2 regions of the Ancylobacter novellus DSM 506 genome follow, and region 2 is predicted to be linked to the other one. Evidence: predicted binding sites of a transcription regulator. Region 2 holds the regulator's gene; the other holds the start of a gene.
What was found. Region 2 encodes LexA, which represses DNA repair genes until DNA is damaged. Its sites were predicted from a motif close to TGTTCNNNNTGTGTTCNG; they were not measured.
Positions count from the first base shown of each region.

Region 1 (5,427 bases), 360 kb from region 2:
GGCCGACGAAGACCAGCCAGGCGGCGGCATCGCGCGGCGGGCCGTTCTGCGGCCAGGTCTTCAGCGCGCGCAGGCAGGCTTCCTGGAACGCCTCCTCGGCGAGGTCGAGGTCGCGGAAATAGCGCAGCAGCGCGGCGACCGCCTGCGGGCGCGCGGCGGTCAGCGTGGTGCCGATCCAGCGCGCCTCGTCCATCACGGCCGTGCCCCGCCATCGTGGAACAGCCCGACCGGGCGGATCTCGTAGGAGCCGCCCGGATTGGCGGCGCCGAGCTCGCGGGCGATGGCGAGCGCTTCCTCCAGGTCGGCACAGTCGAGCAGGTAGAAGCCGAGCAGCTGCTCCTTGGTCTCGGCGAAGGGCCCGTCGAGCACCAGCGCCGGGTCCTGGTCCTTGCGCAGCGTGGTGGCGGCGGTGGTCGGCAGCAGCCGCGCCACCGGGCCGAGCTTGCCTGCCTTGACGAGCCGCTCCTGCACGACGGCGAGCTTCTGCATCACCGCGTCGTCTTCCTCCTTGGTCCAGGCGCAGACGATGTCTTCCTGGTGGTAGCAGAGCAGCGCGTAGAACATGGATGGCCTTCTCTGTGCTTGAGGATCAGCCGCCGCTGATCGCGGTGATGACGAAGACGTCGGCGCCCGGCGCCAGCGGCGTCGAGAGCCTGGCGCGGCGCCCGTCGACGAAGACGTTGATATGCCGCCTTATCGCCGGCGTCTCGTCGCAGATGCGCTCGCGCATGCCGGGCCAGAGCGCGTCGAGCCCGTCCACCATCTCGGCGACGCTGCGGGCGGGAACGGCGACGAGCCGTTCGGCGCCGGGGAACAGCACCACGAGATGCGGCGGCAGGCGCACGAGGACGGGCGCCTCTTCCGCCTGCTGCCGCACCGCATTTTCGCCTATCGTCGTCACCGCTCGATCACCAGCGTCTCGACCGAGGTGATGGTCGGCAGGTAGGGCGCGACGCAGTCCCATGTGTCGCCCTCGTCGGTGCTGGCATAGAGGCCGCCGGCATTGGTGCCGAAATAGACCCCGGCCGGCTCCATCGTGTCGGTCGCCATCGCCTGGCGCAGCACGTTGAAATAGGCGCCGTCCTGCGGCAAGCCCTCGCGCCTCGCCTGCCAGCTCTGTCCGGCATCGCGCGTGCGCCAGACCGCCGTCTTTCCCTCCGGCATGAAGCGGCCCTTGATGTCGCCGTTCAGCGGGATGAGATAGAGGCCGTCCGGATCGCGCGGATGCGCTGCGGCCGGGAAGCCGAAGGAGGAGGGCAGGCCCTCTTCGATGCTCTCCCATTTCCGGCCGCCATCGTCCGAGCGGTACATGCCGCAATGGTTCTGCTGGTAGAGCCGCGCCCCGCCGCCCGGCGCCATGACGAGGCAATGCACGCACTGGCCGAACTCGGGATAGTTCTGGCCCTCGGGCATGTAGTCGGCGCGGGTGCCGCGGTTGCGGGTCTCCCAGCTTTTCCCGCCATCCTCGGTGGCGAAGACACCGGCGGCGGAGATGCCGACCCAGATCTTGTTCCGGTCCGCCGGGTCGAGCACCAGCGAATGCAGGATCAGCCCCGCGCCGCCGGGATTCCATTCCGGCCGCGTCGGGTGCTCGCGCAGGCCCTCGACATGGGTCCAGCTCTCGCCGCCATCGGTGCTGCGGAACAGGCCGGCCGGCTCGACGCCGGCATAGAGGCTGCCGTCCGGGCCGGCGGCGAGGCTCCACACCGATTTCACCGGCGCGTCCCCGCCTTCATAGGCGAGGCCCTGGCTCGAATGGGTCCACGTCGTCCCGAAATCGGTTGATTTCCACACCGCCGGGCCGAACCATTCATTGCCGCCGCCGGCATAGATGGTGCCGGTCCGCGGATCGCCGACGACATGGTTGGTCGGCCACGTCTCGCAGAACGGGCCGCGCACCTCCCATGAGCGGCGCGAGGCGTCGCTCTCGAGGATGAAGGCGCCCTTGCGGGTGCCGACGAGGATGAAGACTTGCTTCGCCATGGCGCGCTCCCGTCAGTTGGTGGAGACGACGATCATCCAGGACACGCCGAAACGGTCGGTCAGCGTGCCGAAGCTGGGCGAGAAGAAGGTCTTCATCAGCGGCATGGTGACCTGTCCGCCCTCGGCGAGCGCGGCGAACTTCGCTTCCGCCTCCTCCGGGGAGGCGACCGAGAGCGCCAGCGAGATGCCGCTGAAGCCGGCGGCGTCGGACTGGCAGCCATCCGAGGCCATCAGCTCGGCATCGCCGACCTTGAAGCTCGAATGCATGATCTTGTCGTCCCAGCCTTCCGGGACCATGCCCGGCGGCGGCTGGTCCGGCGCCTCGCGGAAGCGCATCAGCATGGTGACCTCGGCGCCGACCGCCTTCTTGTAGAACTCGATGGCCTCTTCGGTGCGGCCGTTGAACATCAGATAAGCCTGCACGTTCATTGACTTGTCCTCCCTTGGCCGTTTCCCCGTGCCCCGGCGCCGCGGCCAAGCGAGCCGGCACCGACGCCACGAGGACGAACGGGGCGAGGCTGGCCCGACATCGCGACAGAAATTTTTCTTGGGTTGTTTGCCGCCAGCCTAGCCGCGCCGTGGCCCCGGGGCCAGCTTCGCACCCGCCACGCCTGCCGACCGGCGGATATCGGACTATACTGGCGTTAGCCGAAACTGCGGTAATCGGTCTGAGAACATATTGCGAACATCGAACAAACCGGGTACAACTCGCTCAACTTCTCGCAAACCTCATCCATCCCCTTGCGTGCAGCCCGGAGCCCGGCGATGACTCAAGCAAATCTGCGACTCGTTGAAGGATCTTCCATGGACAAGGCCAAGGCGCTGGACGCCGCGCTTTCGCAGATCGAGCGCCATTTCGGCAAGGGCTCGATCATGCGCCTGGGCAAGAACGACAAGATCATGGAGATCGAGACGGTCTCCACCGGCTCGCTCGGGCTCGACATCGCGCTCGGCATTGGCGGCCTGCCGCGCGGGCGCATCGTCGAGATCTTCGGGCCGGAATCCTCGGGCAAGACCACGCTCGCCCTGCACACCATCGCCGAGTCGCAGAAGAAGGGCGGCGTCTGCGCCTTCATCGACGCCGAGCACGCGCTCGACCCGATCTATGCCCGCAAGCTGGGCGTCGACCTCGACAATCTCCTGATCTCCCAGCCCGACGCCGGCGAGCAGGCGCTGGAGATCGCCGACACGCTGGTGCGCTCCGGCGCGGTGGACGTGCTGGTGGTCGATTCCGTCGCCGCGCTGACGCCGCGCGCCGAGCTCGACGGCGAGATGGGCGACAACCAGCCCGGCATGCAGGCGCGGCTGATGAGCCAGGCGCTGCGCAAGCTGACCGCCTCGATCAACCGCTCCCAGACCATGGTGATCTTCATCAACCAGATCCGCATGAAGATCGGCGTGATGTATGGCAGCCCGGAGACCACGACCGGCGGCAACGCGCTGAAGTTCTATTCCTCGGTGCGCCTCGACATCCGCCGCATCGGCGCGATCAAGGAGCGCGACGAGGTGGTGGGCAACCAGACCCGCGTGAAGGTGGTGAAGAACAAGCTGGCGCCGCCCTTCAAGCAGGTCGAGTTCGACATCATGTATGGCGAGGGCGTCTCCAAGATGGGTGAGCTCATCGACCTCGGCATCAAGGCCGGGGTGGTGGAGAAGTCGGGCGCCTGGTTCTCCTATGACAGCCAGCGCCTCGGCCAGGGCCGCGAGAACGCCAAGAACTTCCTGCGCCAGAATCCCGACGTCGCCGGCCGCATCGAGGCGACCATCCGCCAGAACGCCGGCCTGATCGCCGAGCAGATCCTCGCCGGCGAGGCGGGCGAGGATGACGACGGCGACGCCGAGGGTTGAGACGCGCCCGCTAGCGCGGGACGACAGGCCGAGTTTCGAACCACGGGAGGCCGCAGTGCCTCCCGTGTCCGTTTCTGGACAAGGTGTTGGCGCGTCGCTAGAACCGTTGCGCCCGTGCCGTGCGCCAGAACCGCGCGCGGCGGGCCGGCGCCGGGCGGCGCCGATTATGTTTCATCGGCGGATTCGGATTCTATGAGCGGCGTCAACGAAATACGTGCGACCTTCCTCGACTATTTTGCGAAGAACGGTCACCAAGTGGTTGATTCATCGCCGCTTGTGCCGCGCAACGACCCGACGCTGATGTTCACCAATGCCGGCATGGTGCAGTTCAAGAACGTCTTCACCGGCATCGAGAAGCGTCCCTATTCGCGTGCCGCCACCTCACAGAAATGCGTGCGCGCCGGCGGCAAGCACAACGACCTCGACAATGTCGGCTACACCGCCCGGCACCACACCTTCTTCGAGATGCTCGGCAATTTCTCCTTCGGCGACTACTTCAAGGAGAATGCCATCGAATTCGCCTGGAACCTGATCACCCGCGAATTCGAGCTGCCGGTCGAGAAGCTCATGGTCACCGTCTACCATGAGGACGACGAGGCCTTCTCGCTGTGGAAGCGCATCGCCGGCCTGCCCGATTCCAAGATCGTGCGCATCGCCACCTCCGACAATTTCTGGCAGATGGGCGACACCGGCCCCTGCGGCCCGTGCTCGGAGATCTTCTACGACCACGGCGACCACATCCCCGGCGGCCCGCCCGGCTCGCCGGACGCCGATGGCGACCGCTTCATCGAGATCTGGAATCTCGTCTTCATGCAGTTCGAGCAGCTGCCGGGCGGCGAGCGGCTGAACCTGCCGCGCCCGTCCATCGACACCGGCATGGGGCTCGAGCGCATCTCCGCCGTGCTGCAGGGCACGCACGACAATTACGAGATCGACCTGATGCGCGCGCTCACCGGCGCAGTCGAGGAGATGACCGACGTGCCGGCGGACGGCCCGCAGAAGGCGAGCCACCGCGTCATCGCCGACCATCTGCGTGCCTCGACCTTCCTGGTCGCCGACGGCGTGCTGCCCTCCAATGAGGGCCGCGGCTACGTGCTCCGCCGCATCATGCGCCGCGCCATGCGCCACGCCCAGCTGCTCGGCGCCCGCGACCCGCTGATGCACCGCCTGGTGCCGATCCTGGTGCGCGAGATGGGCCGCGCCTTCCCCGAGATCGTGCGCGCCGAGCCGCTGGTCACCGAGACGCTGCGCCTCGAGGAGACGCGCTTCCGCAAGACGCTGGAGCGCGGCCTCTCCATCCTGGAGACCGAGAGCGAGGGCCTCGGCGCCGGCGCCAAGTTCTCCGGCGAGACGGCGTTCAAGCTCTACGACACCTATGGCTTCCCGCTCGACCTGACCGAGGACGCGCTGCGCGCCCGCGGCGTCAATGTCGACGTCGACAGCTTCAACGCCGCGATGGAGCGCCAGCGCGCCGAGGCCCGCGCCTCCTGGGCCGGCTCGGGCGAGGCGGCGACCGACACGGTGTGGTTCGCGGTGCGCGAGGAGGTCGGCCCGACCGAGTTCCTCGGCTACGGCACCGAGACGGCGGAAGGCACG
Region 1 covers NC_014217.1:2,261,692-2,267,118, reverse strand. Annotated here, with positions in the region: gene SNOV_RS10820 (RNA polymerase sigma factor) at 1-193, opposite strand, end outside; gene SNOV_RS10815 (YciI family protein) at 193-564, opposite strand; gene SNOV_RS10810 (ubiquitin family protein) at 590-901, opposite strand; gene SNOV_RS10805 (glycoside hydrolase) at 898-1,983, opposite strand; gene SNOV_RS10800 (VOC family protein) at 1,996-2,412, opposite strand; gene recA (recombinase RecA) at 2,749-3,831, shown strand; gene alaS (alanine--tRNA ligase) at 4,024-5,427, shown strand, end outside.
Region 1: recA (recombinase RecA) is a predicted target of LexA. The motif match lies at 2,654-2,671, and genes of this name have one in related genera.

Region 2 (5,427 bases):
GGTGAACATTGACACCATCCTCGTTGGCGAGAGCCTGATGCGGCAGGCCGACGTGGCGGCGGCGACCCGCGCCCTGCTCGCCCCTCCTGCCCTGCGCGCCGCAGGCTGAGCGATGGCGGACGAACCCCGCCTGACCCATCTCGACGCCGCCGGCGCCGCCAACATGGTCGACGTCGCCGACAAGGCCGTCACCGACCGCATCGCCGTCGCCGAGGGCGCGGTGCGGATGAAGGCCGAGACGCTCGACCTCATCCTTTCCGGCAACGCCAAGAAGGGCGACGTCATCGGCACGGCGCGCCTCGCCGGCATCATGGCGGCCAAGCGCACGCATGAACTGATCCCTCTCTGCCACGCGTTGCTGCTCTCCAAGGTGGCGGTGGAGATCGAGCCCGATTCTGCCCTGCCCGGCCTCGTGGTGCGGGCGACGGTGCGCACCACCGGCCAGACCGGCGTGGAGATGGAGGCGCTCACCGCCGTCTCCGTCGCCTGCCTCACCGTTTACGACATGGCCAAGGCGGTCGATCGCTTCATGCGCATCGAGAATGTGCGGCTGCTGGAAAAATCCGGCGGCCGTTCCGGCCACTGGCAGGGCGAGTAGCACATCATGGCCCTGATGCCCGTCGAGGAGGCGCTGGCCCTCCTGCTCGCCGCCGCCGGGCCGATTGGCAGCGAAAATGTCCCGCTGGAGGAAGCCGCCGGCCGGGTGCTCGCCGCCCCGGTGATCGCCCGCCGCACCACGCCCGGCGCTGACGTCTCGGCGATGGACGGCTATGCGCTGCGCGCCGCCGACGCTGCTACCGTCCCCGCTACGCTGCGGCTGATCGGCGAATCCGCCGCCGGCCGGCCCTTTGCCGGTACGGTCGAGCCGGGCACGACGGTGCGCCTGTTCACCGGCGCGGTGGTTCCCGATGGCGCCGACGCCATCGTCATCCAGGAGGACACGCGCCGCGACGGCGATCTCGTCACCATGAACGAAGCGCCCACACCCGGCCGGCATATCCGCCCTGCAGGCGGCGACTTCGCCAGTGGCGAGACGCTGCTGGAGACCGGCCACAAGCTGCGCGCCCGCGACCTCGCGCTGGTCGCCGCCGCCGATGTCGCCGAGGTGAGCGTCGCACGCCGTCCCCGCGTGGCCCTGCTCTCCACCGGCGACGAACTGGTGCGGCCCGGGACGGGCGCTCGGGCCCATCAAGTTATCGTCTCCAACATCTATTCCATCGCCGCGCTCGCGCGGGCTGCCGGCGCCGAGGTCACGGATCTCGGCGTGCTGCCCGACGAGATGGCGGCGACGCAGGCCGGCATGCGCGCGGCGCTCGACGGCGGTTTCGACGTGCTGGTGACCACCGGCGGCGCCTCGGTCGGCGACCATGACCTCGTCGCCCCGGCGCTCACGGCGCAGGGCGTCACCCTCGCCGTGCACAAGATCGCCCTGCGCCCCGGCAAGCCGCTGATGTTCGGACGCAGCAGGCGGACGCAAGTCCTTGGATTACCGGGCAACCCGGTCTCCGCCCATGTCTGCGCCACGCTCTTCCTCCTGCCCCTTCTGAAGAAGCTGCAGGGGCTCGACGTGCCGGCGGCGACCGAACTCCAGCCGGCCATCCTTGGCAGTGACGTGAAGGCCAACGAGCAGCGCATGGATTTCATGCGCGCCGAGATCGTCGGCCGCGAGGGCGGCCTGCCCGTGGTGCGCCCCCTGCCCGTGCAGGACAGCTCCATGCTGCGCAACCTCGCCCGCGCCGACGTGCTGCTGGTGCGCCGCCCGCATGCGCCGCCTGCCAAGGCCGGGGAACCCTGCGAGATTCTGCCGCTCGAGGATTGACCCCGCCGCCCGCTGCCTGTGTGCTCGCTTATCGATTTATCGCGGGGAACAGGGCGGATGGAGATCAACATTCCCGAGGTGCTGGCCGAGGTGACGGCCGCCTTCGAGCGTTACGAGAAGGCGCTGGTCGGCAACGACGTCGAGGCGCTCGATGCGCTGTTCTTCGAGGCCCTCACCACCATCCGCTATGGCGGCGGCGAAAACCTCTACGGCATAGAGGAAATCCGCGCCTTCCGCGCCGCCCGCTCGCCGGTCGGGCTGCAGCGCACGCTCGAAGGCACCGTCCTCACCTCCTATGGCCGCGACATGGCGGTGGCCTCCACCCTGTTCCGCCGGAACAGCGCACCCGGCCGCGTCGGTCGGCAGATGCAGACCTGGATGCGCACGCCGGAAGGCTGGAAGGTGGTCGCCGCCCATGTCAGCGTCATCGACGATCCCGCCGCCAAATGAAACACTTGGTGAAGCCCGGCATGCCCGCTATTGATGCGTGAGGCGGTCCGGCTTTCGGCCGTCTCCAGGTCGTCAGTTCGCGCATGTCCGTGCTGCCTGTCCGCTTCCCGCTCGAACCGCCCGCCGGCGCCGGCCGGCGGGGCCGCGTGACGCGCGCGGAGGAGTTGCGCATTCAACTCGCCGACGAGATCACCCGCGGCACGCTGCCACCGGGCACTGCGCTGGACGAGACTGCGCTCGCCGCCCGCTTCGGCGTGTCGCGCACGCCGGTCCGCGAGGCGCTGCGCGAGCTCACCGCCTCCGGCCTGGTCGACGCCCGTCCGCATCGCGGCGCGGTGGTGGCCCGTCCGAGCGTCGAGCGGCTGCAGAACATGTTCGACGTGATGGCCGAACTCGAGGCGCTCTGCGCCGGCCTCTCCGCACTCAACATGACGCCGCCGGAGCGCCGCCAGCTCGAACAGCTGCACGCCGACATGAGCGACTTCATGCGGCAGGGCGAGTTCACCGCCTATCGCGAGGCGAACGAACAGTTCCACAACTCGATCTATGCCGGCAGCCACAACGAGTACCTGATCGAGATCACGATCGGCACGCGCCGGCGGCTCTCGCCCTTCCGCCGGGCGCAGTTCCGCGCGCTCGGGCGCCTCGCCCTCTCCCACACCGAGCACGATCAGGTGGTGACGGCGATCCTGCGCGGCGACCGCGACGGCGCCGCTGCGGCCATGCGCAGCCATATCGCCATCGTCCACGACGCCTACGAGCAATACGCGCAGACGATCTGATTCGGCCCCGGCGCCCCTGTTTGGAGGCCAAAGAGGCGCTCGCCGGGCGAATTCAGCCGCTCAATGGCCGATTTCACCGCTTTTACACGCGTTTAGCGATCCCTTTACCCATTGTGGAACACAATAAGAACGTATAGTCTTTGTTCGCGATTTGTTTCATTCCGGCGACGCCGGCCAGACGGGATTCTCAGGATGCTCACCCGCAAACAGCATGAGCTGCTCCTGTTCATCAACGAGCGTCTGCAGAAGGACGGCGTGCCGCCTTCCTTCGAGGAGATGAAGGAGGCGCTCGACCTCAGGTCGAAGTCCGGCATCCACCGGCTGATCACGGCGCTGGAGGAGCGCGGCTTCATCCGCCGCCTGCCGAACCGGGCGCGGGCGCTGGAGGTGATCCGCCTCCCCGAGGACGCGCAGCCGCCCAAGCCTGCCGCTCGCCCCTTCGCCCCCAACGTCATCGAGGGCAATCTCGGCCGCGTGCGCCCCTCCGAAGACAGCGAGGATGTGCGCCGCTCGGTGCCGATCCCTGTCATGGGCCGCATCGCCGCCGGCACGCCGATCTCGGCCATCCAGTCGCGCGACCACACCATCAGCATGCCGCCGGAAATGCTGGCTGGCGGCGAGCATTTCGCGCTGGAAGTGCGCGGCGATTCCATGGTCGAGGCCGGTATCCTCGACGGCGACCTGGCGCTGATCCGCAAGACTGATTCCGCCAACACCGGCGAGATCGTGGTGGCGCTGATCGACGACGAGGAAGCCACTCTCAAGCGCCTGCGCCGCAAGGGCGCCTCGGTGGCGCTGGAGGCGGCGAACCCGGCCTATGAGACCCGCATCTTCGGCCCCGACCGCGTGCGCATCCAGGGCAAGCTGGTCGGCCTGTTCCGGCGCTACTGAGGAGCGTTCGCCGGCCGCTCCGAGGCACTTTCGCCAACCATGTCGTCGAGCGGATCGCGCGACCTTGCCGTTGCGCGCGCGACGGCCGGTTTGCCGGCTTGAGCCGCGCCGGTGATGGGCTGCAGTCTCGCGGCAGCATTGGTCGTCGCAACTCGCGGCGGGGCAGCCTGCCAGGGCCGGCCGCCATAGGGCGCGTTGGCCGAGACGAGCCGCAGTTCGCCCTCCTCCGTCCGATAGCCGGCCACCCCGCCGCCCGCCTTGCGCGGATCGAGATGGATGACCGTCGCCGCGCATTCGGAAGGCGCCGTGAAGGGCGTCACCAGCACGCGGGCAAGGCGGCAATCGTCCTCCAGCGAATCCGGATGCCGCGACAGGGCAACGAGCGCGCCGCCGACGAGCGGCAGTGTGCAGCCGAGCGGATCGCAGGCAGCCGCCTGTATCAGCTCTTTCGAGCCGGCGCGCGCGCGGTCGCCGTCGGCGCTCAGCCACTGCTCCACCGCGAAGCGGTCGGCAAGACCGCTCGTGCGGTCACCCATGACGGCGAGCGCGCCGTCCGGCCCACGCACGGCGACGGTGCGCGCTTCGCCATCGACGAATAGGTCGGGCCGCGGCTCGCGCGCGGCGATCCACAGCGCGAGGATGGCAAGCACCGGAGCCAGCAGGATCAGCCGCGTGCGGGAGAGGCAGAGCGCCATCAAGGCGAGGCTGAGCAGCACGAGGCTCGCCATCGGCATGGCGGATACGCCGCGATCCGCTCCAGGGATACGTGCGACGAAATCGGCGATGTCGCGCATCAGGTCGATGCCCCAGCCCATCAGCCGCCAGGCCCGATCGTCCCAGCCGAACGGCATCAGCACCGCGCCGACCAGGCCCGCGGGCATGACGATGAAGGAGACGGCCGGCATGGCGGCGAGGTTGGCGATCAGGCTCAGCGGCGCCAGCCGTTGGAAATGGAACGCCGCATAGGGCGCGGTGGCGAGACCGGCGGCGAGCGAAGCCAGCACCAGCGCCGCGACATAGCGGGCCGGCCGACGCAGCCAGACGGCGTCCTCCGCCGTGCCCGGCGGCGTGGTCACGAAATGGCCGTACCGCTCATAGGCGGCGATGAGCGCCAGCGTGGCGGCGAAGGACATCTGCGCGCCGGGATCGAGCACCGCCCAAGGGGTGAGCGCCAGCACCGCAAGCGCCGCCACCGCCAGCGTGCGCAAGGTGAGCGCCGGACGGCCGAGCACGATGCCGGCGAGCACGATCAGCGTCATCACATAGGCGCGCTGGGTGGCCAGTTCGGCGCCGGAGAGCAGCAGATAGAACGTCGCCGACAGCGCCGCCGGCACCGCCGCCCAGGCCTTGATCGGATAGCGCAGCGCGAGATCGGGAAACAGCGCCAGCAGGGCCCGAGCTAGGAAGAACACGGTGGTCGCAACCAGTGCCATGTGCAGGCCGGAAATGGAGAGGATGTGCGACAAGCCGGCGACGCGCATGCTC
Region 2 covers NC_014217.1:1,899,589-1,905,015, forward strand. Annotated here, with positions in the region: gene trpC (indole-3-glycerol phosphate synthase TrpC) at 1-109, shown strand, start outside; gene moaC (cyclic pyranopterin monophosphate synthase MoaC) at 113-598, shown strand; gene SNOV_RS09105 (molybdopterin molybdotransferase MoeA) at 605-1,819, shown strand; gene hpxZ (oxalurate catabolism protein HpxZ) at 1,877-2,269, shown strand; gene SNOV_RS09115 (GntR family transcriptional regulator) at 2,353-3,051, shown strand; gene lexA (transcriptional repressor LexA) at 3,244-3,942, shown strand; gene SNOV_RS09125 (ComEC/Rec2 family competence protein) at 3,936-5,427, opposite strand, start outside.